Regions from separate parts of the Bradyrhizobium sp. USDA 4461 genome, predicted to be linked through region 1. Evidence: riboswitches for the same ligand, from Rfam matches in the RefSeq annotation. Region 1 holds a riboswitch; each other region holds the start of a gene.
What was found. Region 1 has a riboswitch for glycine ahead of gcvT (glycine cleavage system aminomethyltransferase GcvT). Riboswitches for the same ligand answer to the same signal wherever they lie in the genome.

Region 1 (9,814 bases):
CATCGCCCTCGATGCGGAGCCATTCGTGGTCGGACGTGTACAGCGTCGTCATGGGGATCGATCCTTCAGCGTTTGTAGGTATTGGGGATGAAGGGCGTTGCGGCGACTTTCAGCGGCAGCCGCTGGCCGCGCACTTCGGCGAAAACGGTGGTGCCGAGCGCGGAGAGGGCGGTCGGCAGATAGCCCATCGCAACCGGCGCATTGAGGCTCGGGCCGAAGCCGCCCGAGGTCACCTTGCCGATCTGCTCGGTCGAGCTGGCGTCGGCAAACAGCGCGGCGCCTTCGCGCACCGGCGCACGGCCATCGGGCCTTAAGCCGACGCGGCGGCGGGTGGCGCCATCAGCGAATTGCGCGAGGATCTTGTCGGCGCCGGGAAAGCCGCCGGCGCGGGCGCCGCCGCTGCGGCGGACCTTCTGCACCGACCATTCCAGCGCGCCTTCGACCGGCGTGGTGGTGGTGTCGATATCGTGACCGTAGAGGCAGAGCCCGGCTTCGAGCCGCAGGCTGTCGCGCGCGCCGAGCCCGATCGGCAGCACGTCGGGATTGTCGAGCAGCGCGGTGACCAGGGCTTCCGCCTTGTCCGCGGGTACTGAAATCTCAAAGCCGTCCTCGCCGGTGTAACCGGAGCGCGAGACGAAGCAGTCGATCTCGGCGACGCGGCGCGGGCCGGCGTCCATGAATTTCATCGAACTGACATCTAGACAAAGCTTTGCCAGTGCCGCTTCCGCTTTCGGCCCCTGCAGCGCGATCAGCGCGCGGTCGGCCAGCGACACGATCTCGCAGCTGTCGGAAAGATTCGCTCGCAGATGCGCCTCGTCCGCGTCCTTGCAGGCGGCGTTGACCACCAGGAATAGATGATCGCCGAAATTCGCCACCATCAAATCGTCGAGCAGGCCGCCGTCCTTGTTGGTGAATTGCGCGTAGCGCTGCCGTCCCGGCGCGATGCCGACGATGTCCTGCGGCACCAGTTTTTCCAGCGCGAGCGCCGCGTCTGCGATCTTGCCGGATTTGGCCTTCAGCACGAGCTGTCCCATGTGGGACACGTCGAACAGACCGGCGTCCTTGCGGGTGTGCAAATGCTCCCTCAGCACGCCGGCCGTGTATTGCACCGGCATGTCATAGCCGGCGAACGGCACCATCTTGGCGCCGCGCGCCAGATGCAGCGCGTGCAGCGGGGTCTGTTTCAGCGGGGAAGTTTCGCGCACAAGCATCACAGGGCCCTCGCGGTTCCCGCCGGGGACCTATTTCCCCTTGAGAAACCTGCAGAAAGCCCCATCTGTCGCTGTGCCTGAGAGTATTATCCCGTCGGCGGACGCAATCGGGGAGAACCCCAGCGCCTCTTTCCAGATGTCAGACGTCACGCGGTCCTTTTGCCTGAGAGTTTCCGGGGCGGTTGCTCCTTCGGCGCCGGCCCAGGACAGGGCCAGTCTCTCCCGACGTGACTACTTACAGGTAGGACCAAAACACGGCCCCGCCAAGGCTGTCAACGCACCCGGACGACTATCAACGGGCTTTGTGCTGTTGCGGCAAGCCCATGATCCGGCTGCACAGTTTCTGGACACCGCAGCTGGCAATGTCTAAAAGCGTTCGGCCGGAAAATGACGCCTTTTTGCGGCTGGCCGGCCCCTTTTTCCGATTGGATGAACATGAGCAGCGTCAACGACATCAGGTCGACATTTCTGAACTTCTTCAAGGCGAACGGCCACGAGATCGTGGCCTCGTCGCCGCTGGTGCCGCGCAACGACCCGACCCTGATGTTCACCAATGCCGGCATGGTGCAGTTCAAGAACGTCTTCACCGGCGTCGAGAAGCGCGGCTATCAGCGCGCCACGACGTCGCAGAAATGCGTGCGCGCCGGCGGCAAGCATAACGACCTCGACAATGTCGGCTACACCGCGCGCCATCTCACCTTCTTCGAGATGCTCGGCAACTTCTCGTTCGGCGACTACTTCAAGGAGCGCGCGATCGAGCTCGCCTGGAATCTGATCACCAGGGATTTCGGGCTGAAGAAGGACAAGCTGCTGGTCACGGTCTACCACACCGACGACGAGGCGGCCGGCTACTGGAAGAAGATCGCGGGCTTCTCGGACGACCGCATCATCCGCATCCCGACCTCGGACAATTTCTGGGCGATGGGCGATACCGGTCCCTGCGGTCCGTGCTCCGAGATCTTCATCGATCGCGGCGAGCACATCTGGGGCGGACCTCCGGGTAGCCCCGAGGAGGACGGCGATCGCTTCCTCGAGTTCTGGAATCTGGTGTTCATGCAATACGAGCAGGTGACGAAGGAGGAGCGCGTGGCGCTGCCGCGCCCCTCGATCGACACCGGCATGGGCCTCGAGCGCATGGCCTGCATCCTGCAGGGCGTCGAGAGCGTGTTCGAGACCGATCTGTTCCGCCATCTGATCGACGCAGCCTCGTCGGCGCTCGGCCATGAGCCGAACGCGCAGAACGTCGCGTCGTATCGCGTCATCGCCGACCATCTGCGCTCGTCGGCGTTCCTGATCGCCGACGGCGTGCTGCCGTCGAATGAGGGCCGCGGCTACGTGCTGCGCCGGATCATGCGCCGTGCGATGCGCCACGCGCAGCTCCTGGGCGCGAGCGAGCCGCTGATGCATCGCCTGGTCTGGGCGCTGGTCCGCGAGATGGGCCAGGCCTATCCGGACCTGGTGCGCGCGGAAAAGCTGATCGAGGAGACGCTGCAGCTCGAAGAGACCCGATTTCGCAAGACGCTGGTGCGCGGACTGTCGATCCTCGACGAGAAGAGCGCCGGCCTGAAGAAGGGCGACATGTTCGACGGCGACACCGCGTTCACGCTGTACGATACCTATGGTTTCCCGCTCGACCTGACGCAGGACGCGCTGAAGTCGCGCGGCATCAGCGTCGACCAGGCGGCGTTCACCGACGCGATGGAGCGCCAGCGCGAGAAGGCGCGCGCCTCCTGGGCCGGCTCCGGCGAGGCGGCGACCGAGACCATCTGGTTCCCGCTGCGCGAGAAGCTCGGCGCTACCGAATTCCTCGGCTATGAGACCGAGAGCGCGGAAGGCGTGGTGACGGCGCTGGTCAAGGACGGTGCCGAGGTCGATGGCCTCAAGGCCGGCGAGAGCGGCGCGATCGTGCTGAACCAGACCCCGTTCTATGCGGAGTCCGGCGGTCAGGTCGGCGACATCGGCGTGCTCACCGGCGAGGGCGTCAAGTTCCGCGTCACCGACATGCAGAAGAAGGCCGGCGATCTGTTCGTGCATGTCGGCACGGTGGAGCAGGGCACGCTGAAGGCCGGCACCGCGCTGCAGCTCGAGGTCGACCACGCGCGCCGCTCGGCGATCCGCGCCAACCATTCGGCGACCCATCTGTTGCATGAGGCGCTGCGCCAGGTGCTCGGCGATCACATCGCCCAGCGCGGCTCGCTGGTCGCGCCCGATCGCCTGCGCTTCGATTTCGTGCATCCGAAGCCGATCACGCCGGAAGAGCTCGCCTGCGTCGAGGACATCGCCAACGAGGTCGTGCTCGAGAATGACGAGGTGACGACCCGCGTGATGGCCGTCGACGACGCCCGCGAGGCCGGTGCGCGCGCGCTGTTTGGCGAGAAATACGGCGATGAAGTCCGCGTCGTCTCGATGGGCAAGAGCGCCCGCGAGCACGGTCAGAACGCGCTCGGCTGGTCGGTCGAGCTCTGCGGCGGCACCCATGTCCGCCGCACCGGCGACATCGGCCTGATCTCGGTGACCAGCGAGAGCGCGGTCGCCTCCGGCGTGCGCCGCATCGAGGCGCTGACCGGACGTCACGCGCGCAAGCACGCCAACGACACCATGGCGCTGGCGAAGAGCGCGGCGGCCGAGCTGCGCACCTCGATCGAGGACGTCCCGGCGCGCATCACGGCCCTGATGGAAGAGCGCAAGAAGCTCGAGCGCGACCTGTCGGATGCCAGGAAGAAGCTCGCGATGGGCGGCGGTAGCGGTGCGTCGAACGGCGCGGCGTCCGGTGTCCGCGAGGTCGGCAACGTCAAGCTGCTGGCGCGTGCGGTCGAGGGCGTCGAGACCAAGGATCTGAAGAGCCTGGTCGACGACGGCAAAAAGCAAATCGGCTCGGGCGTCGTCGCGATCGTCGGCGTCACCGAGGACGGCAAGGCCGGCATCGTGGTCGGCGTCACCGCCGACTTGACCTCGCGCTTCAACGCGGTCGAGCTGGTCCGCAAGGGCTCCGAGGTGCTCGGCGGCAAGGGCGGCGGCGGCCGGCCCGACATGGCGCAGGCCGGCGGTCCCGACGGCGCCAAGGCCGATGCCGCGCTGTCGGCGATCGAACAGGCCATGACTCAACAGGCATCGGCCGGCGCCTGACGGAGAGGCTGATCGTGGCGACGGCTCCGCTCAAGCCTACGATCAGCGATCCCCGGCTGCGCGACCGTCTTTACGAGTTGCTTGAACGCGATGACCTGCCGCATTCCGGCGGTTCGCGGTTTGCCGGGATCATCGTCGCCATCATCGCGGTCGACGTGCTGGCGGCGATCCTGGTCTCGGTGCCCGAGATCGACGCGCAGTTCGGCTGGGCGCTCGCCTCGATCGAGATCGCGGCGGTGGCGGCCTTCGCGCTGGAATATGCCGCCCGGCTCTGGAGCGTGGTCGGCCACTCCCTGCGCGACATGACGGCGTTGCAGGCACGGCGCGAATACGCCTTCTCGGCGCTCGGCATGATCGACCTGCTCGCCTTCCTGCCGTCGGCCATTGCGCTCGCGATCGGCGACAGGACCGCGCTGGTGCTGTTCGGCATGCTGCCGTTTCTCAAGCTGGTGCGCTATTCGACCGCGATGCGCTCGCTGCTGGCGGCGCTGCATGCGGAGCGGCGCACGCTGTTCGGCTGCGTCGTGATCCTGACCGGGGCGGTGCTGCTGTTCGCCTCGCTGCTCTATGCCATCGAGCACAAGGTGCAGCCGGACAAGTTCGGCACCATGCCGCAGGCGATGTGGTGGGCAATCGTGACGCTCGGCACCGTCGGGTATGGCGACGTCGTTCCGGTGACGCCGCTCGGGCGGATCGTCACCGTGGTTGCGATCGTGGTCGGCTTTGCGATGATCGCGCTGCCGGTCGCGATCATCTCGACCGCGTTCGCCGACGAGGTCCGGCGCCGCGACTTCGTCGTGACCTGGGGCATGCTGGCGCGGGTGCCGCTGTTCTCGCATCTCAATGCCGCCGATATCGCCGACATCATGCGGCTGTTGCGGTCGCAGACCATCGAGGCCGGAGAGGTGCTGGTGCGGCGCGGCGATGCAGCCTCATCGATGTATTTCATCACCGCGGGCGAGGTCGAGATCGACCTGCCGAGTCAGCGGGTGCGCCTTGCCGACGGCACGTTCTTCGGCGAGATCGCGCTGCTGCGCAGGACCAATCGCTCCGGCACGGTGACGGCGACGCGCAAGACCAAGCTCCTGTTGCTCGATGCGCAGGACTTCCACGCCCTGATCGAGCGCATGCCGGCACTCTCCGCCCATGTCCGCGAGACCGCGGAAGCGCGGCTTGCCGATCCGCTCGCGGCTGGTGGCGACTTGGCGGCCGCGGAGATCGCGCAAGCGCCGCGCGAGACCGACGGCGGGATCCGGGATTAGTCGCGGCGCAGGAACACGTAGTCGGCAGAATACGCCGCGCTCTTCAGCGCGCCGGCCTTGTCGCAGGCGCCGCTGAGTTCGCCGCCCGAGGTGTTGATCCGCTGCACGGTGGCGACGCTGGAGAACAGGCCATTGCCGCGGTGGGCGATCACCTCGAGCTTCAGCCAGGGGATATCCGCAGCCGTTGCGCCAGGTGCGCTGCCGGCGGTGCGGGCGGTCACTGCGCTGCCGTCGACATGCTCCCAATTCGGGCCCGCATAGTGCCGGCCGACCGTGCGGCCATCGGCGATCAGGGTCGCGACCGGCTCGCGGAACGACCAGGCGAGCTTGCCGCCGGTGACCGGCTTGCACTCATAGAGCTGCGCGCCCTCGGCATGGACGGTGAGGACCGGAGATTCGCCGGGCGCCGCGACGGCGTCGGGCAGCGGATCGGCGGCGAGGGCCGCCGATCCTGATAGCAGGATAGATGCGAGCGCCGCGGCTCTGACAAGGGCCATGATCTGCGCTCGCTGCTGTCGTCCGGGGACGGCGGGCTTAGCCCGCCATGGCCTTCACGAGGTTGTCGGACACCTTGTCGAGGAATCCAGTGGTCGAGAGCCAGCGCTGATCGGCGCCGACCAGGAGCGCGAGGTCCTTGGTCATGTAGCCCTCCTCGACGGTCGCGACGCAGACCTTCTCCAGGGTGGTGGCGAACTTCGCCAGTTCCGGATTGTTGTCGAGCTTGGCGCGATGGGCAAGGCCACGGGTCCAGGCGAAGATCGACGCGATCGAGTTGGTCGAGGTCTCCTTGCCCTTCTGGTGCTCGCGGTAGTGGCGGGTCACGGTGCCGTGGGCGGCTTCGGCTTCCACCGTCTTGCCGTCCGGGGTGAGCAGCACCGAGGTCATCAGGCCGAGCGAGCCGTAGCCCTGGGCCACGGTGTCGGACTGCACGTCGCCGTCATAGTTCTTACAGGCCCAGACATAGCCGCCGGACCATTTCAGCGCCGAGGCCACCATGTCGTCGATCAGGCGGTGCTCGTAAGTCAGGCCCTTGGCCTCGAATTCCTTCTTGAACTCGCGGTCGTAGATGTCCTGGAAGATGTCCTTGAAGCGGCCGTCATAGACCTTCAGAATCGTGTTCTTGGTCGAGAGGTAGACCGGGTAGTTGCGCAGCAGGCCGTAGTTCAGCGAGGCGCGGGCGAAATCGATGATCGAGTCGTCGAGATTGTACATCTCCATCGCGACGCCGGCGCCGGGCGCCTTGAACACTTCGCGCTCGATCACGGTGCCGTCCTCGCCGACGAATTTCAGCGACAGCGTGCCCTTGCCCGGGAATTTGATGTCGGTGGCGCGGTACTGGTCGCCATAGGCGTGGCGGCCGATGATGATCGGCTTGGTCCAGCCGGGCACCAGGCGCGGCACGTTCTTGCAGATGATCGGCTCGCGGAAGATCACGCCGCCGAGGATGTTGCGGATGGTGCCGTTCGGCGACTTCCACATCTGCTTCAGGCCGAACTCCTTCACCCGGGCCTCGTCGGGGGTGATGGTGGCGCATTTGACGCCGACGCCGACCTTCTTGATGGCCTCCGCCGCGTCGATGGTCACCTGGTCGTTGGTCTCATCGCGGTATTCCATGCCCAGATCGAAATACAGCAGTTCGACATCCAGGAACGGGTTGATCAGCTTGTCCTTGATGTACTGCCAGATGATCCGGGTCATCTCGTCGCCATCGAGCTCGACGACGGGATTGGATACCTTGATTTTTGCCATGACGGAGAGGCCCTCTTGGGAACAGCGCGCTTTTGACGGCGGGATGGTGGAATACGCCTGCGCTATAGCACCGCCCGGGGGCGGGCGGAAGCGGACCGGTTATGCACTTTAAGCCCATCTTTTAGCCTAAAATGCCGCCTGCGTGGCCGTCCCTGCGACGATGTACCAGGTCACGAACAGGCCCGCGATCAGGGCCCCCGGCAGGCTCGATCCGGTCCGCCGCCAGGTGAAGGTCGCGATCACGGCGACGATCGCGAGCAGCGGCACGAACTGGATCGCGACGATGGTCGAGAGCGGCACGAAACCGGGGTCCGGGATCGGGTTGAACAGCTTTCCGCTCAGCCACAGCGTGCCGTATTGCAGCGCCAGCAACACGATGAAACCGAGCGTCAGGGCCAGGATGTTGGTCAGGTACAGCGCGCCGCGCGGCGTATCCATGGTCGAGAAATTCCGGTGCAGCACGTGCAGCGCCACGACGAAAAACGCCGTGAACGGAATCAGATAGATCAGGAAGATGAGGAATTGCTTCGCGCTCATCAACTTGAGTGCGACGATCCAGAACCGGAAGTCGATCTTGAAGGCGAGGTCGGCGAGCCAGAGCGCGGCGTAACCCACCGCAACCGACGCCAGCGCGATCACGATGGATTGACCGACGAGGCCCGCCCGGCTGGCGCGCTTCGGCGCGAACCGCATCAGGGCCAGTGTGATCAGGAGGTTGATAATAGCCCAGACCAGGATCTGGTTGGTGATGCCCTGCGGCAGGAATGCGCTCGGGGTGACGAAGGTGCCGCCCAGTGCAAAGGCCGGGTAGTAGGTCAGCGCCGGGATGAAGGCCGACAGGATGAACGCCGCGGTCCAGCGCCGGCCGCTCGCCGCCTGATGCGGCGGCATGGTGCCGTCGGCGACCGCGGGCAGACGCAGGCGGGAGAACGCCAGTGCTTCAAGCAGCCCGTCGAACGTTCCGATCACGAGCGCGATGAAACCGATAAGGGCGATCAGCGTGCCGATCTCCTTGCGGAACCAGATCTGGTCGTCGACCGGACGCGGTGTGCCGCCCTTCAGGGTCTTGGCGAACCAGTCGAGGCTGTAGCCGATCGCCTCATGCGAGATGTGCTCGGCCGGATGGGTCATCGCCGGCGTGTACAGCGCCCGTGCGGTGCCATTGGCCGGATCGCCATAGACCTTGCCCGGCTCGACCGCGCCCTGGGTGCCGAACAGCGCCCAGAGCTTCGGGCTGGTGGTGACGTCGCGGGCGAGGTCGACGCCCCACATCAGGGTGGAGAATTCCTCATACTGCGCGAACACCAGTGCGGTGTTGCGCGGCCACGACGTCGTGCCCTCGGCGGCGAACGGCTTGCCGGTGGAGGAGCCTTCCAGCACCATCGACTTGTAGTCATTGGGCATCGCTGCGGCGGCGGCGAGCACGGTCCAGCCGCCCATCGAATGGCCTTCGAGACCGATGTTCTCCTTGTCGACGAATGGAAGGCTGCGGAGATAGGCGAGGCCGTCAGGTCCGCCAAAGCCGTTGGCGAAGGAGGGCGGGTCGCTGTAGCCATGGCCGGTCTGGTCGAGCGCCAGCACGACGTAGCCGCGGCGGGCGAACTCGATGGCGAAGCCGTCCTGGGTCTCGCGCGAATTGATGTAGCCGTGGACGGCGAGGACGCCGGGCGCCGGGATCTGCGCCGTCGCATTGGCCGGGACGTAGAGCAGGGCGCTCATGGTGTTGCCCTTGGCGCCCTTGAACCTGACATCCTCGATCCGGATGCCGCCTGCCGTCTGAGTAAAGTGCGCGAGCAGGCCCCCCGCCACGATCAAGATCAGGCCCACAATCGCCAGCGTCCATCTGCCCCGCATCGTCGTCCCCCCAAAGTGCTTCAATCCAACTGCCTCGCCGTTCAACCGGCGTCTCAAGCGTGCCTTTACAGCTTCGCTTTGGTTGTGGTTGATAGCCTATCCGAAGGCGAAGCGCGCGCAAGCCGCGGCCCTCATGTTCTGCGATCGGGATTCCGATTGAGGATTCGCAATCGCCGCTAACCCTGTTATCTGCTTGGAGAAATTGGTTCCGCGCAAAACCGGTGCAAAGCTGGTTGCGGGCCCCTGGATAAGGTTTTGAATCAGCCGCCTCGGAAGCTGATTCAAAATCTTCAGATCTTGAATCAGAAAGTGAAGTGAGATGTCCGGCACCGACAAGACCAAGGCAGGGCACGACCTTGCCGGTCCCGTCGTCATCCTGGTCGAGCCGCAGCTTGGCGAGAACATCGGCATGGCCGCGCGCGCGATGGGCAACTTCGCGCTGAGCCGGATGCGCATCGTCAACCCGCGCGACGGCTGGCCGAACATCGCCGCACAGCGCGCGGCCGCCGGTGCCGACCACATCATCGGCTCCGTCGAATTGTTCGACACCGTCGAGCAGGCGATCGCCGACCTCACGCTGGTGTTCGCCACCACCGCGCGCGCCCACGACCA
Region 2 (9,814 bases), 130 kb from region 1:
GTAACGATGGCTGCCGCGCGCAACGGATTTGGGCGGCTTGGGAAACGAACGGACATTCGGCTTTCTTAGTCGGACAGTGTTGAGATTGCCTAAAGCAGCCACCGGTGTCCGGATTGAGGCTCAATCGCGGCGGCGCGCTGCTTATCCCAATGCGGCGCGGCCGACGCAAATGGAATCGCAGGCCGCAAGCTTAAGCCTTTGAAAGCTCACCTGTTAGCACCGGATAATGACAATTCCACTCCGCGCCCAAACGCGCTAGAAATCCGCGCGCCTGGCGCAACGCGGACGTGGCGGAACTGGTAGACGCAAGGGACTTAAAATCCCTCGATGGCAACGTCGTGTGGGTTCGAGTCCCACCGCCCGCACCAGCCTTCGCTCGCTTCGCGAGCTGCGGCTTGGCAAGCCCGGCAACTTCTTCGTCAGCGATGGCTGCCCGCCAGCATCAATCAAACCCCAGTCCGATCCGCCGCTCCTTCTTCCACATCACCCGGCAGCTGTGGCGCTCGCCGTCGATGGCGAGGACGAAGCGATCGGGAAACCACAGCGGCGAGTTGACCTCGATGCAAGCACCTTGAGGCGAGAGATTGCGGACCGTGCAGGGGATCGCCTCGCTGCCGAATTCGATCGCCCCCGACTTGAGGACGCGGCGACGCGAGCCGGCACGCCGCTCGTCGGTTGGCATTGGCTGGTGCGCGTTGGCTGGTGCGGGCCTGGTGGGGTCGTCGGCCATGAACCGGTCGGGGGTACGTACACAGACTGTCACGTTACGGCGCAATACTGACGAGAACCTTAAGGCGCGTCCAGCAGAGCTGGCATGCCAATGCTGTGGCCAAACCGCCTGCGCAGGCACATGCGGTATTGCGATGCTCGCATCACCTCATCGTGTTGTCCGATTGTGGCGGGGTTCACACGCCGCGATCGCCACGGGGTGTAGCCTTCGCGCATTGGAAATTCCGGCCGCGCATGTCGTGGCCGCGGCATTTCGACATCAATTTTGCCCGGAGATCGGCGATGGCGATTGCAAAGGCGCGCGATCATGGCGCCTCCAATCTCGAACACGGTGACGACGCGGCCCATTGCAGCAACGGGCTCAATGTACAGCAATTCCGTGACGCAACGCCCGACGAGCGCGCGATCTACCGGCGATGGATTCGCGGCGTGATCATGGTGTACGGATTGCTGGCACTTGCCGCGGGGGCCGCAGTCTGGATCAACGGCGCCGGCACCGGGCAGACGCAGCTCACCAGCTTGTCCAGTCCGAGCGGCGTGAGATCAGGCCACGCCAATTAGCTGTCGCAAAGAAAAATGGCCGGGACGAGCCCCGGCCATTTGTTTTGCGTCGAGCCGAGGCTTACTCGGACTTGTCGATGTTCCAGAAGATCGGCGTTGCCGGGCCGTCGAGCACGCCGGTCAGCGACTTCCGCCAGGCGCTCGGTCCCTGATACTGGCCGAGCGGAATGTAGATGACCTGCTCGTAGGCTTCCTTCTGAATATCGGCCGCGATCTTCTTCTGCTCGTCGAGCGAAGACGCGCGAACGAAGGCATCCTTCAGCTTCTCGATCTTGGCGTCCTCGGCCCAGCCGAACCAGCCGCCATTCTTGCCCTGCCCGCCAATCGAGAGATTGGCGATCGGGTTGGAGACGTCGGCGCTGACCCAGTTGGTGAAGAACATGTTCCAGCCGCCCTCCTTCGGCGGCTTCTGGCTGGCGCGGCGGGTCACGACAGTCTGCCAGTCGGTCGCTTGCAGGTCGACTTTGAAGCCGGCGTCGCGCAGCTGCTGGGCGACGACAATCGGCTGCGCCTTGAGCGTGGTGACGTCGCCGGGCGCCATGATGACGACGGGCGTGCCGTCATAGCCCGACTCGGCGAGCGCCTTCTTGGCCGCCGCCATGTCGCCGCCCTTCAACAACGTCTCGCCGCCGACATCGGTCGCGAACGGAGTATCACAGATGAAGAACGCGACGCAGGTCTTGTAATATTTGGGATTGCCGATCAGCGCGTCGAGCACCTGCTTCTGGTTGATCGCCAACAGTGCCGCCTGGCGAACCTTGATGTTGTCGAAGGGCGGGTAGAGGAAGTTCATGCGGCCCAGCGTCTGGAAACCGGCCTTGTTCAGCGTATCGATCTTGATGTCCTTGTCGGCTTCCAGGACCGATAGCGTGTCAAGCGACGGGTTCTCCAGGAAATCAATATCGCCGGACTGCAGCGCATTCATCGCGGTCTGGGCGTCGGCCATCGTGACCCACTCGACGCGGTCGACCTTCACCACCTTGCCGCCCGCGGTCCAGCTTGCCGGCTCCTTACGCGGCACGTAATCCTTGTTCTTGACGTAGACCGCCTTCACGCCCGGCTGGAATTCAGCCTGCACGAACTTGAAAGGGCCCGAACCGATCTGCTCCGGAATCGGCTTGTCCGGCGGCGTTTCGGCCAGCCGCTTCGGCATCATGAACGCGACGCGCGACGACGGCTTGCCGATCGACTCCAGCACGAGGCCGTAGGGTTCCTTCAGCTTCAGCGTGATCGTCTTTGCGTCGGTGGCTTCGATGCTCGCCGTGAAGTCCATCAGCTTCTGGCCCATGCCGTCGACCTTGGCCCAGCGCTTCAGCGAAGCGACGCAGTCTTCGGCCGTCACCGGCGCTCCATCGTGCCACTTCAGGCCGTCGCGCAGCGTGAACGTGTAGGTGAGCTTGTCGGAGACCTTCCAGTCCGCCATCTGCGGCTGGATCTTGAAGTTGGCATCCGTCGCCAGCAGCGTGTCGTAGATCATGTAGCCGTGGTCGCGCGTGATATAGGCTGTGGTTAGAATCGGATCGATGACGCGCAGGTCCGAATGCATCACCGCGGTGATGGTCTTGTCCGCGGCCATCGCCTGCGGCGCAAACGACAATTCCTGCGGTGCGAATGACAGCGCAAGCGCCGACAACGCAGCCGCGAGCGTGCGGCGTTTCCAACGCGAGATAGGGAACATGCAAATCTCTCCTGACGTGTAACTGGTCAAAGCCGGCTTATTCGTTATGCATGCGGTCCGTTATTTAGGCGAACTAACATGCTGTATGGCTTGTGAAATCGAGACTTGCACCAAGCGCCAAGCGCGTCAATCGGTTTCGATCCGGATCGGACGTACACAAACGAATGAGGCCGCGGGCCGGATTTTGGCTTTACAAAATCGTCGGCGGAGATTTTCGTGAGCGCCGCGCGATGCCGGCGCCGTCAGAACAACAAGAGAGAACAACGATGAACCCCGCCAATCTCCCCTTTGACTCCGAAGCGATGCTGCAGGGCCTGCGCAGCTGGGTGGAATGCGAGAGCCCGACCTGGGACGCGGCTGCGGTCGAGCGCATGCTCGATCTCGCCGCGCGCGAGATGGCGGTCATGGGTGCGACGATCGAACGCATCGCCGGACGCCAGGGCTTTGCCGGCTGCGTCCGCGCCCGCTTTCCGCATCCGAAGCAGGGTCAGCCCGGCATCCTGATATCAGGCCATCTCGACACCGTGCACCCGGTCGGCACCATTGAGAAGCTCAAATGGCGCCGCGAAGGCAACAAATGCTTCGGGCCCGGCATCTTCGACATGAAGGGCGGCAACTATCTGTCGATCGAGGCCATCAGGCAATTGGCCCGCGCGTCCTTCACGACGCCGTTGCCGATCACCGTGCTGTTCACACCCGATGAAGAGGTCGGCACACCGTCGACGCGCGACATCATCGAGGCGGAAGCCGCGCGCAACAAATATGTGCTGGTGCCGGAGCCCGGCCGGCCGAACAACGGTGTCGTCACCGGCCGCTACGCGATCGCGCGCTTCAATCTGGAAGCCACCGGCAAGCCGAGCCATGCCGGCGCGACGCTGTCCTCCGGCCGCTCCGCGATCCGCGAAATGGCCCGTCAAATCATCGCCATCGACGGCATGACCACCGAGGACTGCACCTTCTCGGTCGGCATCGTGCATGGCGGCCAGTGGGTCAATTGCGTCGCCACGACCTGCACCGGCGAAGCGCTCAGCATGGCCAAGCGGCAGGCCGATCTCGATCGCGGCGTCGAACGCATGCTGGCGCTGTCCGGCACCGCCAACGACGTAACCTTCAAGGTGACGCGCGGCGTCACGCGCCCGGTGTGGGAGCCGGATGCCGGCACCATGGCTCTATACGAAAAGGCAAAGGGCCTTGCGGCCGGGATGGGCCTCGATCTTCCGCACGGCAGCGCCGGCGGTGGATCGGACGGCAACTTCACCGGTGCGATGGGCATCCCCACGCTCGATGGTCTCGGCGTTCGCGGCGCCGATGCACATACGCTCAACGAGCATATCGAGGTCGACAGCCTGGCCGAGCGCGGCCGCCTGATGGCGGCGCTGCTGGCGACGCTGGACTGATTGCACTGCACAACACGTTGGCACTGCCGGATCGAAATTTAGCCTTGTCCAATTTTAAGGCTTCGCCTACGGTCCGGCCGTCCAACGCGACGATGCGGGAGAGATCGAGGCGACAACATTCGTGTTGTCAGCTTCGGCGCCGATGGAGCAACCGCCCCGGAAACTCTCAGGCAAAAGGACTGTATCGTCAGGACGATCTGGAGAGAGACGGACATGGCCGCAGATCAAGGGCCGTGACGTCCACCGAAGGGGATAGTTCGCGTCCGGGCCCCGGCCCGGTGCGGATCAAGCTCTCAGGTACCGTGACAGATGGGGCGTCGAAACACCCGGTTTCACCGGTGGTTCGGCGACTCTAACAACACGGGAGCCTGAAGACCATCATGCCTCACATTGCGATCATTGGCGCCGGCATCACCGGCGTGACGACGGCCTATGCCCTGCTCGAACGCGGCTACAAGGTGACTGTGCTCGACAGGCATCGCTACGCCGCGATGGAAACCTCATTCGCCAATGGCGGACAGTTGTCCGCCAGCAACGCCGAAGTCTGGAACAGCGCGGCGACCATTCTCAAGGGGCTGCGCTGGATGCTGAGAAGCGACGCGCCGCTCTTGATGAACCCGAAGCCGAGCTGGCACAAATATTCCTGGATCGGCGAGTTCGTCGGTGGCATCGCGCGCTATCGCAGCAACACCATCGAGACCACGCGGCTCGCCATCGAAGCGCGCAAGCATCTGTTCTCGATCGCCGAGCGCGAGAACATCGCCTTCGATCTCGAACGCCGCGGCATCCTGCACGTCTATCACGACAAGGCCGGCTTCGAGGCAGGCCTGCGGGTCAACACCTTGCTGCAGCAAGGCGGGCTCGACCGCCGGCCGGTGACACCGGACGAGATCCGCAGCATCGAACCCGCGCTGCAAACCGCCTGCTATGGTGGCTTCTTCACGCCGTCCGACGCCACCGGCGATATCCACAAGTTCACGCGCGGCCTCGCCGAGGCTTGTGCGCGGCGCGGCGCGAGCTTCATCCATGAGGCCGACGTCGACACGGTCGCGCGCGGCGACGACGGCTTCCGCATCGGCTGGAACGAAACCGCGTCGCACGATGCCGAGCCCGCGACGCGGCACGAATTGCAGGCCGACGGCCTCGTGATTTGCGCGGGCGTGGCGAGCCGCCGCTTCGCGGGCTTACTCAACGACCGCGTCAACGTCTATCCGGTGAAGGGCTATTCGATCACGGTGCAGCTCGATGCGCCGCAAAGCCGGGACGCCGCGCCGACCGTCAGTCTGCTCGACGAAGCCGCCAAGATCGTCACCAGCAGGCTCGGCGCCGACCGCTTCCGCATTGCCGGCACCGCCGAGTTCAACGGCTTCAACCGCGATATCAGGGCCGACCGCATCCAGCCGCTGGTGGATTGGGTGCGCCATCATTTCCCCGGGGTCGATACATCCAAAGTCGTGCCGTGGGCGGGGCTGCGTCCGATGATGCCGAACATGATGCCGGTGGTGCGCGCCGGCCGGATTCCAGGCGTGTTCTACAACACCGGCCACGGTCATCTCGGCTGGACGCTATCCGCCGCGACCGCGCAGATGGTCGCAGGCGCGATCGACGACTGGCGCGATCTCGATACGCCGCCGATGGCGCCGGCGTTCGGTCGCGGGCTCGACGATGTACCTGCCAATGCTCGCAAGGCTGAAATCAATCCACCTTCCAGTGGACTGCTTCGCACGTCATCGGAGGACTAATCACACCAGCAGGACCGACTAGCTGCACCGCAAAAACCGCAGCACCGATGGCACGGGACTTGCTCAACTTCTACCCTGTGTTTGCTACCATCTGTGCTACGGTCCGGTGTGCAACGGTCCCGCTGGGGACTTCATCGACCACAACCCAACGGATCCAATTTGCTCGGATATCTGCTTCGCCGCATCCTCGCCGCCATTCCCGTGATGGGCGTGGTGGCCCTGTTCGTGTTCCTGCTGCTGCGGCTGACGCCGGGCGACCCCGCCGCCATCCTCGCCGGCGACAATGCGACGCCGGAACAGCTTGAACGCATCCGGACCTCGCTCGGTCTCAACGAGCCGATCTACATCCAGTTCTACACCTGGGTCGCGAAGCTGCTGCATGGCGACCTCGGCGTCTCGCTGATCTCGAACAAGCCGATCCTCGAGATGATCGGCCCGCGCCTCGAACCGTCGATCTCGGTCGCGCTCGCCACCATCATCCTCTCGATCCTGGTCGCAGTGCCGCTCGGCGTCATTGCGGCATGGAAGCACGGCACCTGGATCGACCGCTGCGTGATGGGGCTGTCGGTGCTCGGCTTCTCGGTGCCGGTGTTCGTGATCGGCTATGTGCTGATCCAGGTGTTTGCGATCTACCCGTTCCGCTGGGTCCCGGTGCAGGGCTTCAAGAGCATCTCGGCCGGCTTCGGTCCGTTCTTCGAACGCATCATCCTGCCGACCTGCACCCTCTCCTTCATCTATGTCGCGCTGATCGCGCGCATGACGCGGGCCTCGATGCTTGACGTGTTGGGTGAGGACTACGTCCGCACCGCGCGCGCCAAGGGCATCGGCGAGACCGGCGTGCTGCTGCGCCATGCGCTGCGCAACGCCGCGGTCCCGGTCATCACCGTGATCGGCTCCGGCTTCGCGCTCTTGATCTCCGGCGTCGTCGTCACCGAAAGCGTGTTCAACCTGCCCGGCATCGGCCGCCTCACCGTCGACGCGGTGCTGGCGCGCGACTATCCGGTGATCCAGGCGATGATCTTGTTGACGTCGGGCATCTATGTCGCAGTCAATCTCTTGATCGACGTCGCCTACACCCTGCTCGATCCTCGTATCCGGTACTGAGCAATGGCGATCGAAACCCTTCCCGAAGCCTCGATTCCCGTCACCCGGCCGTTCCGCGTCAAGTTCGGCTTCCTGACCTCGACGCCGATCATCGCGGTTGCGACGATCTGTCTTGCCCTCATCATCCTGATGGCGATCTTCGCGCCGCTCCTTGCGCCGCATGATCCACTCTTGCTGACGCCGTCGCAGCGACTGAAGCCGTCGAGCGCGCAATATCTGCTCGGCACCGACGCCTATGGACGCGACCTGTTGTCGCGCGTCATCTACGGCGCGCGGATCTCGCTGGTGATCGGGCTCGGCGCCGCCGTCTGCTCGATCGCCATCGGGCTCGTGATCGGCCTGGTCGCCGGCTTCTTCCGCTGGGTCGATGCGGTGATGATGCGCGTGATGGACGGCCTGATGGCGATTCCCGCCATCCTGCTTGCGATCGCCGTGGTGTCGCTGTCCGGCGCCAGCATCTGGACCGTGATGGTCGCGATCACCATCCCCGAGATCCCGCGGGTGGCGCGGCTGGTGCGCTCGGTGGTGCTGACCGCACGCGAGGAGCCCTATGTCGAGGCCGCGATCTCGCTCGGCTCCAGCCTGCCCAAGATCATGTGGCGGCATCTGATGCCGAACACGATCGCGCCGCTGATCGTGCAAGGCACCTATGTCTGCGCATCCGCGATCCTGACCGAGGCGATCCTGTCGTTCCTCGGCGCCGGCATCTCGCCGGAAACGCCGACCTGGGGCAACATCATGGCCGAGGGCCGCGCCTTCTTCCAGGTCAAGCCGTCGCTGATCTTCTGGCCGGGACTGCTGCTCTCGATCGCCATTCTCAGCATCAATCTGATCGGCGACGCCGCCCGCGACGCGCTCGATCCCCGCATGAAGCAGCGTGAGGGCAAGTGACGGCTTCAGCGCTTCTGAAGCCGTCATTGCGGGGCGATGCGAAGCATCGAACCTCAGATGCGCAGTGCGCATCGGGGAATCTCGAGATTCCGGGTCTGGTGCTGGCGCACCATCCCGGAATGACATTGGATAGTTCCCGTTGCTTCGCTCCTCACAGCCGCGCCAAGAGAGCCTGACATGACCAACGTCGTCCTCGACATCAACAACCTCGTCGTCGGCCTCGGCCGCAAGGCCGATGCGCACCGTATCATCGACGACCTCTCGCTAAGGGTGCACGAGGGCGAGACGCTGTGCCTGGTCGGCGAAAGCGGCTCGGGCAAGTCGGTGACCTCCCTGACCACGATGGGCCTGTTGCAGAAGGGCACGCTGGTGCCGTCGGGCGGCAGCGTCAAACTGGTCGGCGAGGAGCTGCTGACCGCCACCGACCGGCGGCTGCGCCAGTTGCGCGCCACGCGGATGGCGATGATCTTCCAGGAGCCGATGACCGCGCTCAATCCTGTCGTGCCGGTCGGACGCCAGATCGACGAGGTGCTGCGCGCTCATACCGATCTCGACGCCCGCGCGCGGCGCCAGAAGATTTTGGCAATGATGGAGCATGTGCGGCTGCCAGACGTGCAGCGCATCTTCTCCTCCTACCCTCACCGCCTCTCCGGCGGCCAGCGCCAGCGCATCATGATCGCGATGGCGCTGGTTCTGGAACCGAAGCTCCTGATCGCCGACGAGCCGACCACGGCACTTGACGTTACTACCCAGAAGCAGATCCTCACGCTGATCCGCGACCTGCAACGCGATCACGGCACCGCTGTTCTGTTCATCACCCACGACATGGGCGTGGTGGCGGAGATCGCCGACCGCGTCGCGGTGATGCGCCACGGAAGGCTGGTCGAGGCCGGCCCGCTGCAGGAGGTGCTGCGCACGCCGAAGATGGAGTACACCCGCAACCTCCTGTCCTCGGTGCCGAGCCTCGTGCCGCGCGCGCCACGCCCCGACACGAAAGAGCCGGTGGTGCTGGAAGCCAACGAGCTCAGCAAGGTCTACCGGGAGCGCTCGCTGTACGGCAAGGCCCGCGAGGTCTCCGCCGCCAGCAACGTCACGCTGACGCTGCGCAAGGGCCGCACGCTCGGCATCGTCGGCGAAAGCGGCTCCGGAAAATCCACGGTGGCGCGCTGCATCGTCCGCCTGATCGATCCGACCTCCGGCGGCGTGCGGCTTGCCGGCCGCGAGATCTCCGAGCTGTCGCGGCGGCTGTTGCAGCCGCATCGCCAGAAGATCCAGATCATCTTCCAGGACCCCTACCGCTCGCTCAATCCGCGCGTCACCGTCGGCGAGAGCATCGCGGAGGGCCCGATCAATTACGGCATGCCGCGCAAGGATGCGCTGGCACGGGCCCGCGAGCTGCTCGAGCTGGTCCATTTGCCGCCCGACGCGATCTCGCGCTACCCGCACCAGTTCTCCGGCGGCCAGCGCCAGCGCATCGCGATCGCACGTGCGCTGGCGCTCGATCCCGACGTGCTGGTGGCGGACGAAGCGGTGTCCGCGCTCGACGTCTCGGTGCAGGCGCAGGTTCTGGAGCTGCTCGACGAAATCCAGCGGCGGCTGGGCATCGCGCTGCTGTTCATCACGCATGATTTGCGCGTCGCCGCCCAGATCTGCGACGACGTCGCCGTGATGCAGCGCGGCCGTGTCGTGGAACAGGGACCGGCGGCGGAGGT
Region 3 (9,814 bases), 4.0 Mb from region 1:
CTGAAGCGGCGCTTGCGAGTGACCGTTAAGAGCCGTGCGGCAACCAGCTTGCTCAGATGGTCGCTCGCGGTCGAGCGAGAGACATTAGCGCAGTAAGCAAGCTCTGTAGCCGTTAGCGACCGGCCGTCCATAAGGGCGTTGAGCATCGTCGCTCGTGCGGTGTCACCCACGAGAGCCGCCACTTCCACCAGATTTGCCGCCGCGACCATGCCCAACCCTATCGCTGGTGCCGGAAGCACATCAATCGAAAACAGTTCGGCATGGGCCGAACTGTTCGCGAGAGACAGCGAAAGCCCGAGCAGGGAATATGATCCTCCCGGAGTCAAAAACTCATGTTGATCCGCGCCCTTTATCTCGAGCCGACAGATATCATTTCTGCTGTGGTTTGCTGCCTGTTCGCCGCCGGCCTCCTAAAGGGAACGATCGGGGTCGGCATGCCGGTCGTAGCGCTGCCGCTGCTGTCGCTGTTCATCGACATTAAGTCAGCGGCCATGCTACTCAGCATGCCTTTGATCCTCAGTAACTTGCCGCAGGCGCTGGAGGGCGGAAAGACTGTACGATGTCTCATGCAATTGATGCCGGTGATTATCGGCATGATCCCAGGCCTCTTCCTTGGAGTTCGCGTCCTACTCGCGCTCGATGCGAACGTTACCAAGGTTGTCGCGGGTCTGGGGCTTATGGGTGCCGGCAGCATGACGCTGCTCTCGCCGAAGCTGCGGCTTCAGCCTCGCCTCGTTTTACCAGCCGGCGTCACATTCGGATTCCTCGGCGGGGTTCTGGGAGGCGTCGCAGCGATGCCAGGACCCCTTGTTTTCATATTTCTGCTTGCAAAGGGACTGCGCGGAGGGGCGTTTACAAAGGAAGCCTCGCTGTATCTCGTCGTTTCCGCCGGGTTGTTAGCAATTCTCCTGACGGCCAGCCGCCAATTCAGTTGGCCTGACGTTTTAGTCTCGACGGCTGCGATGTTGCCAGTCATGCCCGGCATGTACGCCGGGCGACATATGCGCGATAGAATTGCGCCTGAGACATTCAGAAAGCTGGTGTTGATCGCGGTCATTGCCTCGGGCGCCGAGTTGCTGCGACATGGTTTCTTCAGTTGACGTGCCTGCCGGTGCCGCTGCGGTGATTCGGCGGCCCGGTGTGACCCTAGCGACCGGTCGGCGACAATGTCGCGCAAATTCGGAGAATGGCGCACCCGGCACGATGCTCCACCTTCGGAGGCGGCTTTATCCGGCTGAGCGACGGGAGCATCTCCATTGGTTATGCGATGCTTACATGGAATCTCCCGCCAAATTTTGACCCATAGCAATGAGCCTGCCAAGCTGCGATGTGCATCTTAGGTCGTTTCAGTGGTAAGGGCGGCAAGAATGTCAGGGCATTGGCACTTCACCGCCGTTACCCGACAAAATCCTCAATCGGTAAGCACGAGCAGATTAAGACACGGTCGCCAAAGGCATTGTCGACGCGCCCAACCGGGCTCCAGTATTTGTCAACGCGGGAGCTGCCCGCGGGGAAGCAGCCTTCGGTACGCGTATAAGGTCGATGCCAAGCTTCATCCGAGATATCGTGCACGGTGTGCGGGGCGCGGCGCAGCGGCGACGCTTCGATGTTCCAGCGGCCGTTCTCGACCTCCGCAATCTCGCTGCGGATCGCGATCATGGCGTCGCAGAAGCGATCGATCTCGAACTTCGATTCTGATTCCGTCGGCTCGATCATCAGCGTGCCCGCCACCGGGAAGCTCATGGTCGGCGCGTGGAAGCCGTAGTCGATCAGCCGCTTGGCAATGTCGTCCACGGTGACGCCGCTGGTCGTCTTCAGCCCACGCGGGTCGACGATGCACTCATGCGCGACACGGCCGCGCTCGTTGCGATACAGCACCGGGAAGTGCGGCTGCAGCCGTGCGGCGATGTAATTGGCATTGAGAATCGCAACCTCGGTGGCGCGCGTCAGCCCTTCGCCGCCCATCATCAGGATGTAGATGTAGGAGATGGTCAGGATCGACGCCGAGCCGAACGGCGCGGCCGAGACCGGGCCGATGGCGTGTGCAACCGTACCGTCAGTCGAGGGATGGCCGGGCAGATAGGGCGCAAGATGCGCCTTGACGCCGATCGGGCCCATGCCGGGGCCGCCGCCGCCATGCGGGATGCAGAAGGTCTTGTGCAGATTGAGATGGCTGACGTCGGCGCCGTAATCGCCGGGCCGCGACAGCCCGACCTGCGCATTCATGTTGGCGCCGTCGAGATAGACCTGTCCGCCATGCGCGTGCACGATGTCGCAGATCTCGCTGATATGCTCCTCGAACACGCCGTGGGTCGACGGATAGGTGATCATGACAGCGGCGAGATTGGCCGAATGCTTCTCGGCCTTGGCGCGGAGATCATTGACGTCGACGTCGCCGCGCGCATCGCACGCCACCACCACGACCTCCATGCCGACCATCGCGGCGGAGGCCGGATTGGTGCCGTGCGCAGAGGAGGGGATCAGGCACACCTTGCGGTGCGGCTCGCCGCGCGCGAGGTGGTAACCCCGGATCGCAAGCAACCCGGCATATTCGCCCTGCGCGCCGGAATTCGGCTGCAGCGAGACCGCATCATAACCGGTGATGTCGCACAGCCACTGCTCCAGCCGCTGGAACAGCGCGTGATAGCCCTTGGCCTGATCCGCAGGCGCGAACGGATGCAGATTGCCGAACGCCGGCCAGGTCAACGGAATCATCTCGGTGGTGGCGTTGAGCTTCATGGTGCAGGAGCCGAGCGGGATCATCGCGCGATCGAGCGCGAGGTCACGGTCGCTGAGCTTGCGCATGTAACGCAGCAGCTCGGTCTCCGAGCGGTGGGTGTTGAACACCGGATGGGTGAGGAAGGCGCTGCTCCGCCGCAGCTCCTTCGGCAGCGCCTCGCGCGCGGCCGCCTCGATCTCGGCATAGCTGAGCTTGCCGCCAAACACGCGCCACACCGCCTCGACGGTCTCCGGCGTCGTGGTCTCGTCGAGCGCAATGCCGAGCGTGGAGCTGCCGATCCGCAGGTTGATCCGCTCCGCCTGCGCGCGGGTCACGAGCTCGATCTGCTTCGCACCGGCCTCGATGGTCACGGTGTCGAAGAACGCTTCGCTCACAGGCGCAAAGCCGAGCTTGCGCAGGCCCGCCGCCAGCACGGTGGCGCGGCGATGCACGCTGCGCGCGATATGGGTCAGGCCCTCGGGGCCGTGATAGACCGCATACATCGAGGCGATCACGGCCAGCAGCACCTGCGCGGTGCAGATGTTGGAGGTCGCCTTCTCGCGGCGGATATGCTGCTCGCGGGTCTGCAGCGCGAGACGATAGGCGGGTGCCCCGCGCGAATCCACCGAGAGCCCGACAATGCGGCCGGGCAGCGAGCGCTTCAGCGTGTCGCGCACCGCCATGTAGGCGGCGTGCGGTCCGCCATAGCCCATCGGCACGCCCAACCGCTGCGCCGAGCCTATGGCAATGTCGGCACCGAGCTCGCCGGGCGAGGTGAGCAGCGTCAGCGACAGTAAGTCTGCCGCGACGATCGCCAGCGCACCCTTGGCGCGCAGCGAGGCGATCGCCGGCCGCAGATCGCGCACCGCGCCGGACGTGCCCGGATATTGCAGCAGGGCGCCGATCACTTCGGCCTTGTCGAGCTCGGTCAGGGGATCGCCGACCATCAGCGCCCAGCCCAGAGGTGCTGCACGTGTGCGCATCACCGCCAGCGTCTGCGGATGAACTTCCTTGTCGACGAAGAACACTTTCGCCTTCACCTGCGAATGGCGCTCGGCGAGCGCCATCGCTTCCGCCGCGGCGGTCGCCTCGTCGAGCAGCGAGGCGTTGGCGACGTCGAGCCCGGTGAGGTCGCAGATCATGGTCTGGAAGTTGAAAAGCGCTTCGAGCCGGCCCTGGCTGATCTCCGGCTGATACGGCGTGTAGGCGGTGTACCAGGCCGGGTTCTCCAGGATGTTGCGCTGGATCACCGCGGGCAAAATGGTGCCGGAATAGCCCTGGCCGATCAGCGAGGTGAACACCTGGTTCTGGGCGGCGAGCTCGCCCATATGGGCGAGCGCCTCGGTCTCGCTCAGCGCGCGGCCGAGATCGAGCGGCGCCTTCTGGCGGATCGACGCCGGCAGCGTCTCGTTCATCAGCGCCTGCAGGCTCGCGGCGCCGACCGTCTCCAGCATCGCGTTGATGTCGCGCGGGGACGGTCCGATGTGGCGGCGGACGAAATCGGTGGCGGCTTCGTTGATCGGCTTGAAGGGCGCGTTCATGGGCTTATCCTCGGCTGATCCTTTAGGCGGTGTGGGCAGCGTAGGCGGCCTCGTCCATCAGGCCGCCGAGTTCGCTCTTGTCAGCGATCTTCAGCTTGAAGAACCAGGCCTTGCCGGCGGCATCGGAATTGACCAGCGCGGGCTCGGCCGCGAGCTCCTCATTGACCTCGATCACCTCGCCGGTGATCGGCGCGTAGACATCGGACGCCGCCTTGACGGATTCGACGACCGCGGCGGCCTCGGCCTTCTTCAGGCTGCGGCCGACCTTGGGCAGTTCGACGAACACGACGTCGCCGAGCTGCGATTGCGCGTAGTCGGTGATCCCGATCGTGGCGACGTCGCCCTCGATGCGGAGCCATTCGTGGTCGGAGGTGTACAGCGTCGTCATGGAGAACCTCTGGCGTTTAGCGTTTGTAGGTATTGGGAACGAAGGGCGTGGCGGCGACTTTCAGCGGCAGCCGCTGGCCGCGCACCTCGGCGAAAACGGTGGTGCCGACGGCTGAGAGGGCGGTGGGCAGATAGCCCATCGCAACCGGCGCATTGAGGCTCGGGCCGAAGCCGCCCGAGGTCACCGTGCCGATCTGCTCGGACGAGGCGGCATCGGCAAACAGCAAGGCGCCTTCGCGCACCGGGGCGCGGCCGTCGGGCTTCAGGCCGACGCGGCGGCGGGCGGCGCCATCAGCGAATTGCGCGAGAATTTTGTCGGCACCCGGGAAGCCGCCGGCGCGCGCGCCGCCGCTGCGGCGGACCTTTTGTACCGACCATTCCAGCGCGCCTTCGACCGGCGTGGTCGTGGTGTCGATGTCGTGGCCATAGAGGCAGAGCCCGGCTTCGAGCCGCAGGCTGTCGCGCGCGCCGAGCCCGATCGGCAGCACGTCCGGATTGTCGAGCAGTGCGGTGACCAGGGCTTCGGCCTTGTCGGCCGGCACCGAAATCTCAAAACCGTCCTCGCCGGTATAGCCGGAGCGCGAGACGAAGCAGTCGATGTCGGCGACGCGGCGCGGGCCGGCATCCATGAATTTCATCGAACTGACATCTGGGCAGAGTTTCGCCAGCGCCGATTCGGCCTTCGGCCCCTGCAGCGCGATCAGCGCGCGGTCGGCCAGCGAGACGATCTCGCAGCTCTCAGAGAGATTCGCGCGCAGATGCGCCTCGTCCTCGGCCTTGCAGGCGGCATTGACCACCAGGAACAGGTGATCGCCGAAGTTCGCGACCATCAGGTCGTCGAGCAGGCCGCCGTCATTGTTGGTGAATTGCGCGTAGCGCTGCCGTCCCGGCGCGATGCCGACGATGTCCTGCGGGACCAGTTTTTCGAGCGCAAGCGCGGCGTCGGCGACCTTGCCGGATTTGGCCCGCAGCACGAGCTGTCCCATGTGGGATACGTCGAACAGGCCGGCTCCGTTGCGGGTGTGGAGATGCTCCTTCAGCACGCCGGCCGTGTATTGCACGGGCATGTCGTAGCCGGCGAACGGCACCATCTTGGCGCCGCGCGCCAGATGCAGCGCGTGCAGCGGGGTCTGTTTCAGCGGGGAAGTTTCGCGCGCAAGCATCATAGGGCCCTCGCGGTTCCCGCGGGGACCTATTTCCCCTTGAGAAACCTGCAGAAAGCCCCATCTGTCGCTGTGCCTGAGAGTATTATCCCGTCGGCGGACGCAATCGGGGAGAACCCCAGCGCCTCTTTCCAGATGTCAGACGTCACGCGGTCCTTTTGCCTGAGAGTTTCCGGGGCGGTTGCTCCTTCGGCGCCGGCGCTAGCCGGTCTCTCCCGACGTGATTGCCAGTTGAAGTGCTCACGAAACATAGCCAAGCCGGACTTGTCAATCCGAGCACACTCGGTACCTGAGCATTCAACCGATCGTTGAAGGCACGCTAGTCGCCGGAATGCTCACATCGCACGAACCGCTGAGTTCGCATGAAACCGCTTTCAGCAAGGTTTCTGAAAGATCAATGCGGCTTGTCTCCATGTGAGCCTTGCCTCTCCATCGTTAGATCCGCTCACGTCAAGCGTCAGCCGATATCGAGCTGAGAGCGGCAACAAATCCTGTAGTGTTTCAATGCTCATTCATTCCCGACCCAAACCTCTATCAATCGCGAGAGATCAAGCAAAATGCCTGTCAACAAAAGTGCAGTCCCAACCAAGATCGGTGCGATATTCATGTTTTCTGGCGGCGTCGCCGAACTGGGCCAAGACTCGTTCGACGGAGCAGACGCCGCATTGCATTTCATCAATTCGCGTGATGCATCGTCTCGAAAGTTTGAATGGGTGAAGGCCGACGGATCATCACCCGAAGAAGCTGCGCAGCAAGCTGAAAGAATGATTACTCAGGATGGAGTGCGAACGATCGTCGGTTGCTATGGGTCGAACCACAGCATCGAAGTGTCGAAAGTATGCGAGAAATATGGGGCGGTCTTATGGACCCAAACCGCGTGGACGGCGTCTCTGTTCGACCATAAGCCGAAATATACGTTTCGTACCAATACCTATGCTACTCCAGTCGAGGAAGCTGCTGTCGACTACGTTCTGCACGAGGTCACTCCGCTCCTGGCAAAGAAGAGCGACCTTCGGGTTATGGTAATAAACGAAGGGAGCGCGTATGGCGTGAGTTGCGGCGACGAGACCGTCAAGGCCCTGACGGCAAAGAACATCAAGCCAATACAGCGGTACACGTACGACGCAAGGTACGATGGGGCCGATCTCGATTTCGACAACATCGTCAGCCGGATCAAGGAACAAAATCCGGACGTCCTGTTTGCGAGTTCATTCATTCGAGACTCTGTTGGAATTCTGGATGCGATGAAGAGGGCGGGCTATCGTCCGCCGGTCATTATGACGTCCTCCGCAGGATTTGGTCTGTACACTCTAAACCTGGCTGGCGAAATGACAGAAGGAATCTTGTCTGCAAATGCTCCTGCGCTCGTTGCGCCAGCCGCTCTGAACGAGACGGGCCGGCGTCTGCAGGTTGAGTATGTCAGTCGGCTAAAAGGGTTGACCGGAAGGCAGCCATCTGGATTCAACGCGATGTCTTTCTGTGCTGCCTACTCGCTGCTGAACGATGTCATTCCAAAGATTCAAGGCGAGATGACCGCCGAGAGCATTCGTCACGCAGCAATGTCGCGAGATATTCCGCTCGGAACTTATCCCAATGGCTGGGGTCTCAAGTTTGATGCGGTCGGGCAGAATGAAAGGTGCCCGGTTTCAATTGACCAGTGGCAGAAGGGCTCATTGAACACTATCTGGCCTAGACAGATGGCGACTTCCATCGTCAACGGACTGCCGTTGCCTCCAGTACAATAAGATCGGGCTGAAGAGGGGCGAGCTGAATGTTGCTCGCCCCCGAGCGCCAGATAGCATCGCACTAGCCGTAAACCGAGATTTCAAATGCGGGTCGATCTCCAATCTTCTAATGAAGGCCAGGTCATTGACCAACTGTTGACCTACGAAAGCTTTCGGGTCGGGCAGGTCATCGAGCTCGGTTGGATATCGGTGTCCGAAAGAGACATCGCAGACTTCGCAAGTCAATTTGACCCTCAGTCCTTTCACACTGATGAGGAACGGGCCAGGCATTCTCCGTATCGGGGCATTATTGCAAGTGGCTGGCATACTGCTGGGCTGTTCATGCGCCTCTACGTCGATCGCATTCTCAATCGAGCGTCGTGCCTAGGTTCTCCAGGTGTGGATGACCTGCGATGGATCGCTCCGGTCAGAGCAGGGCAGAGGCTGCGCGGTGTCTTGACTGTCGAGCGACTGGAACCGTCGAAAAGCAAGCTCGATCGGGGAACACTCTATCCGAGGTGTGAGCTGTTCGATGAGGACAAGGCCCTCGTGTTCTCGATGGTGCTCAAGACCTTGTTGAAACGTTCACCGCCCGCTCCGCCCGCTTCCTGACCGTCTGGATCGGCGTGCGCTGCCATCCAGTGATCATTCGCCTCGACGATACCAGTGGACAGGAGTGGCCCAGCTAGTCTGGTTGCAATCTCCGTTTTGCCTAGGCGTATGAGGATTATCCGCAGTCATTTGGTGCTTGGAGACAATCAGTTCAGGTTGTCAGATGGCAATGGAACCTCCTTCGAACAACGGTCATCACTTGTCCTTCGGACTTCGTCGATGCCTTCAGTCCTCGAAACAAGGATCGCTAGGTAGCTGCCCCAGAGATGAAAAAGATAGAGAGCCTATCATGCTTAAACTTTACTACTCGCCTGGTAGCTGTTCGCTCGCGGCTCACATTGCGCTCGAGGAGATTGGTCAGCCCTACGAGCTAGAACTGGTGTCAGCAGCCGGAGAGCATGAGGGGGAAATGACGGCCACAGCGAAGTGGAGGGCGGTAAATCCGAAGGCGCGAGTGCCGGTGCTTGGTGGAGTCCCCGGGCAGATTGCGGGTAGTCCTGACGTGCTCACTGAAGTGCCGGCCATATTGTTCTATTTGGCGCGGTCCAATCCGGACGCCTGCCTGATGCCTCGGACACCAGCGAGCGAGGCGCGTTGCCTGGAATGGATGAACTACCTGTCCAGCAGCGTGCACGCTACAGCATATGCGCAGATCTGGCGTCCGTTGCGCTTCGTTTCTGACCAGGAGGCATTCGGGCCGTTGAAAGCCAAGGGCGTGGACAGTGTTCGCGACCAGTACTCCTACATTGAGTCGATCTTGACTGACGGTAGGGAGTGGGCCGTGCCCGAGAGCTATTCCATCGCTGATGCTTATCTACTGGTATTTTACCGATGGGGAAGTCGAATAGGGCTCGACATGCGCAATTCCTTTCCCGGATGGACTGAGCTCGCTGAACGAGTCACGAGGCGCGCGGCCGTTCAACGAGTGTTTCAGCGCGAGAGAATTAGCCTGTACTGAGCGTATAGCCCTGCGTGGTGCGCTAGGCTCACGGACGCCTGCCTGGAAACTTATGTCTTGCCTGGTTGGGCCAGGCATCGAATTGCGCTGAACTGCGGACAAGACGGACGCAAAAGAGCCCCGGCGGCAAATGTTGCCGCCGGGAAGTCTAGGGAGAGAACACCCACGTCACCTCATTCAGATCGATTCAATGAACGATCGTCGTTGCGGTAGTCTGGTCATAGCCTCATTCGGCAATAGGCAACAAACGAGAACTACTCACACGATCCTGCAGTCGAAGTCACCGCGTCTGGACGTGTTAGCGCTAGTAACAGAAAAGGCGAGGCGTGTTCGATGGCGCGCACTGTCGCGAATGCGATAGCCTTGCTGTAGAGGTGGCTCGTTAAAACTGTATAGAAATGCCTCGGTGGATATCACGCATGGTTCGCGCTTTCACGATGTTGACGTTCACCGATTCTGTTAAGGCCGCGCAGTCAAGGAGAGGCTCTCGGGAGTTCTGCGCGTCCCTGGAGACAAAGTCGGAGAACAGGGTTCTCGACGAGCGCAGTGGCTCCTTCATATCGGAATGCGACAGTTTTTTGTTGGGGACCGCGAACCGAGATGGATGGCCGCACGTCCAACATCGCGGCGGCCCCAAAGGCTTCCTTCGAGTTTTGGGGCCAACGACACTGGCATTCGCAGATTACTCGGGTAATCAACAGTACATAACG

Region 2: linked by a shared signal. The riboswitch ahead of ACVINW_RS26465 (D-amino acid dehydrogenase) and the one ahead of gcvT (glycine cleavage system aminomethyltransferase GcvT) in region 1 are both predicted to bind glycine.
Region 3: linked by a shared signal. The riboswitch ahead of gcvT (glycine cleavage system aminomethyltransferase GcvT) and the one ahead of gcvT (glycine cleavage system aminomethyltransferase GcvT) in region 1 are both predicted to bind glycine.

Annotation. Positions count from the first base shown of each region.
Region 1 is NZ_JBSRXM010000001.1:5,553,320-5,563,133, forward strand. Features, by position in the region: gene gcvH (glycine cleavage system protein GcvH) at 1-52, opposite strand, end outside; gene gcvT (glycine cleavage system aminomethyltransferase GcvT) at 66-1,211, opposite strand; glycine riboswitch at 1,354-1,446, opposite strand; gene alaS (alanine--tRNA ligase) at 1,647-4,337, shown strand; gene ACVINW_RS25775 (cyclic nucleotide-gated ion channel) at 4,349-5,599, shown strand; gene ACVINW_RS25780 (DUF3455 domain-containing protein) at 5,596-6,096, opposite strand; gene ACVINW_RS25785 (NADP-dependent isocitrate dehydrogenase) at 6,134-7,348, opposite strand; gene ACVINW_RS25790 (alpha/beta hydrolase family protein) at 7,475-9,202, opposite strand; gene ACVINW_RS25795 (TrmJ/YjtD family RNA methyltransferase) at 9,522-9,814, shown strand, end outside.
Region 2 is NZ_JBSRXM010000001.1:5,688,183-5,697,996, reverse strand. Features, by position in the region: gene ACVINW_RS26495 (twin-arginine translocation pathway signal) at 1-56, opposite strand, end outside; tRNA gene ACVINW_RS26490 (tRNA-Leu) at 282-368, shown strand; gene ACVINW_RS26485 (PilZ domain-containing protein) at 443-730, opposite strand; gene ACVINW_RS26480 (hypothetical protein) at 1,012-1,290, shown strand; gene ACVINW_RS26475 (ABC transporter substrate-binding protein) at 1,352-2,968, opposite strand; gene ACVINW_RS26470 (M20/M25/M40 family metallo-hydrolase) at 3,235-4,365, shown strand; glycine riboswitch at 4,451-4,557, shown strand; glycine riboswitch at 4,561-4,676, shown strand; gene ACVINW_RS26465 (D-amino acid dehydrogenase) at 4,746-6,107, shown strand; gene ACVINW_RS26460 (ABC transporter permease) at 6,267-7,211, shown strand; gene ACVINW_RS26455 (ABC transporter permease) at 7,215-8,102, shown strand; gene ACVINW_RS26450 (ABC transporter ATP-binding protein) at 8,280-9,814, shown strand, end outside.
Region 3 is NZ_JBSRXM010000001.1:1,540,770-1,550,583, reverse strand. Features, by position in the region: gene ACVINW_RS07335 (ArsR/SmtB family transcription factor) at 1-209, opposite strand, end outside; gene ACVINW_RS07330 (sulfite exporter TauE/SafE family protein) at 333-1,100, shown strand; gene gcvP (aminomethyl-transferring glycine dehydrogenase) at 1,396-4,260, opposite strand; gene gcvH (glycine cleavage system protein GcvH) at 4,283-4,648, opposite strand; gene gcvT (glycine cleavage system aminomethyltransferase GcvT) at 4,665-5,810, opposite strand; glycine riboswitch at 5,952-6,038, opposite strand; gene ACVINW_RS07310 (ABC transporter substrate-binding protein) at 6,368-7,555, shown strand; gene ACVINW_RS07305 (MaoC/PaaZ C-terminal domain-containing protein) at 7,640-8,146, shown strand; gene ACVINW_RS07300 (glutathione S-transferase family protein) at 8,436-9,104, shown strand; gene ACVINW_RS07295 (pyridoxamine 5'-phosphate oxidase family protein) at 9,524-9,814, shown strand, end outside.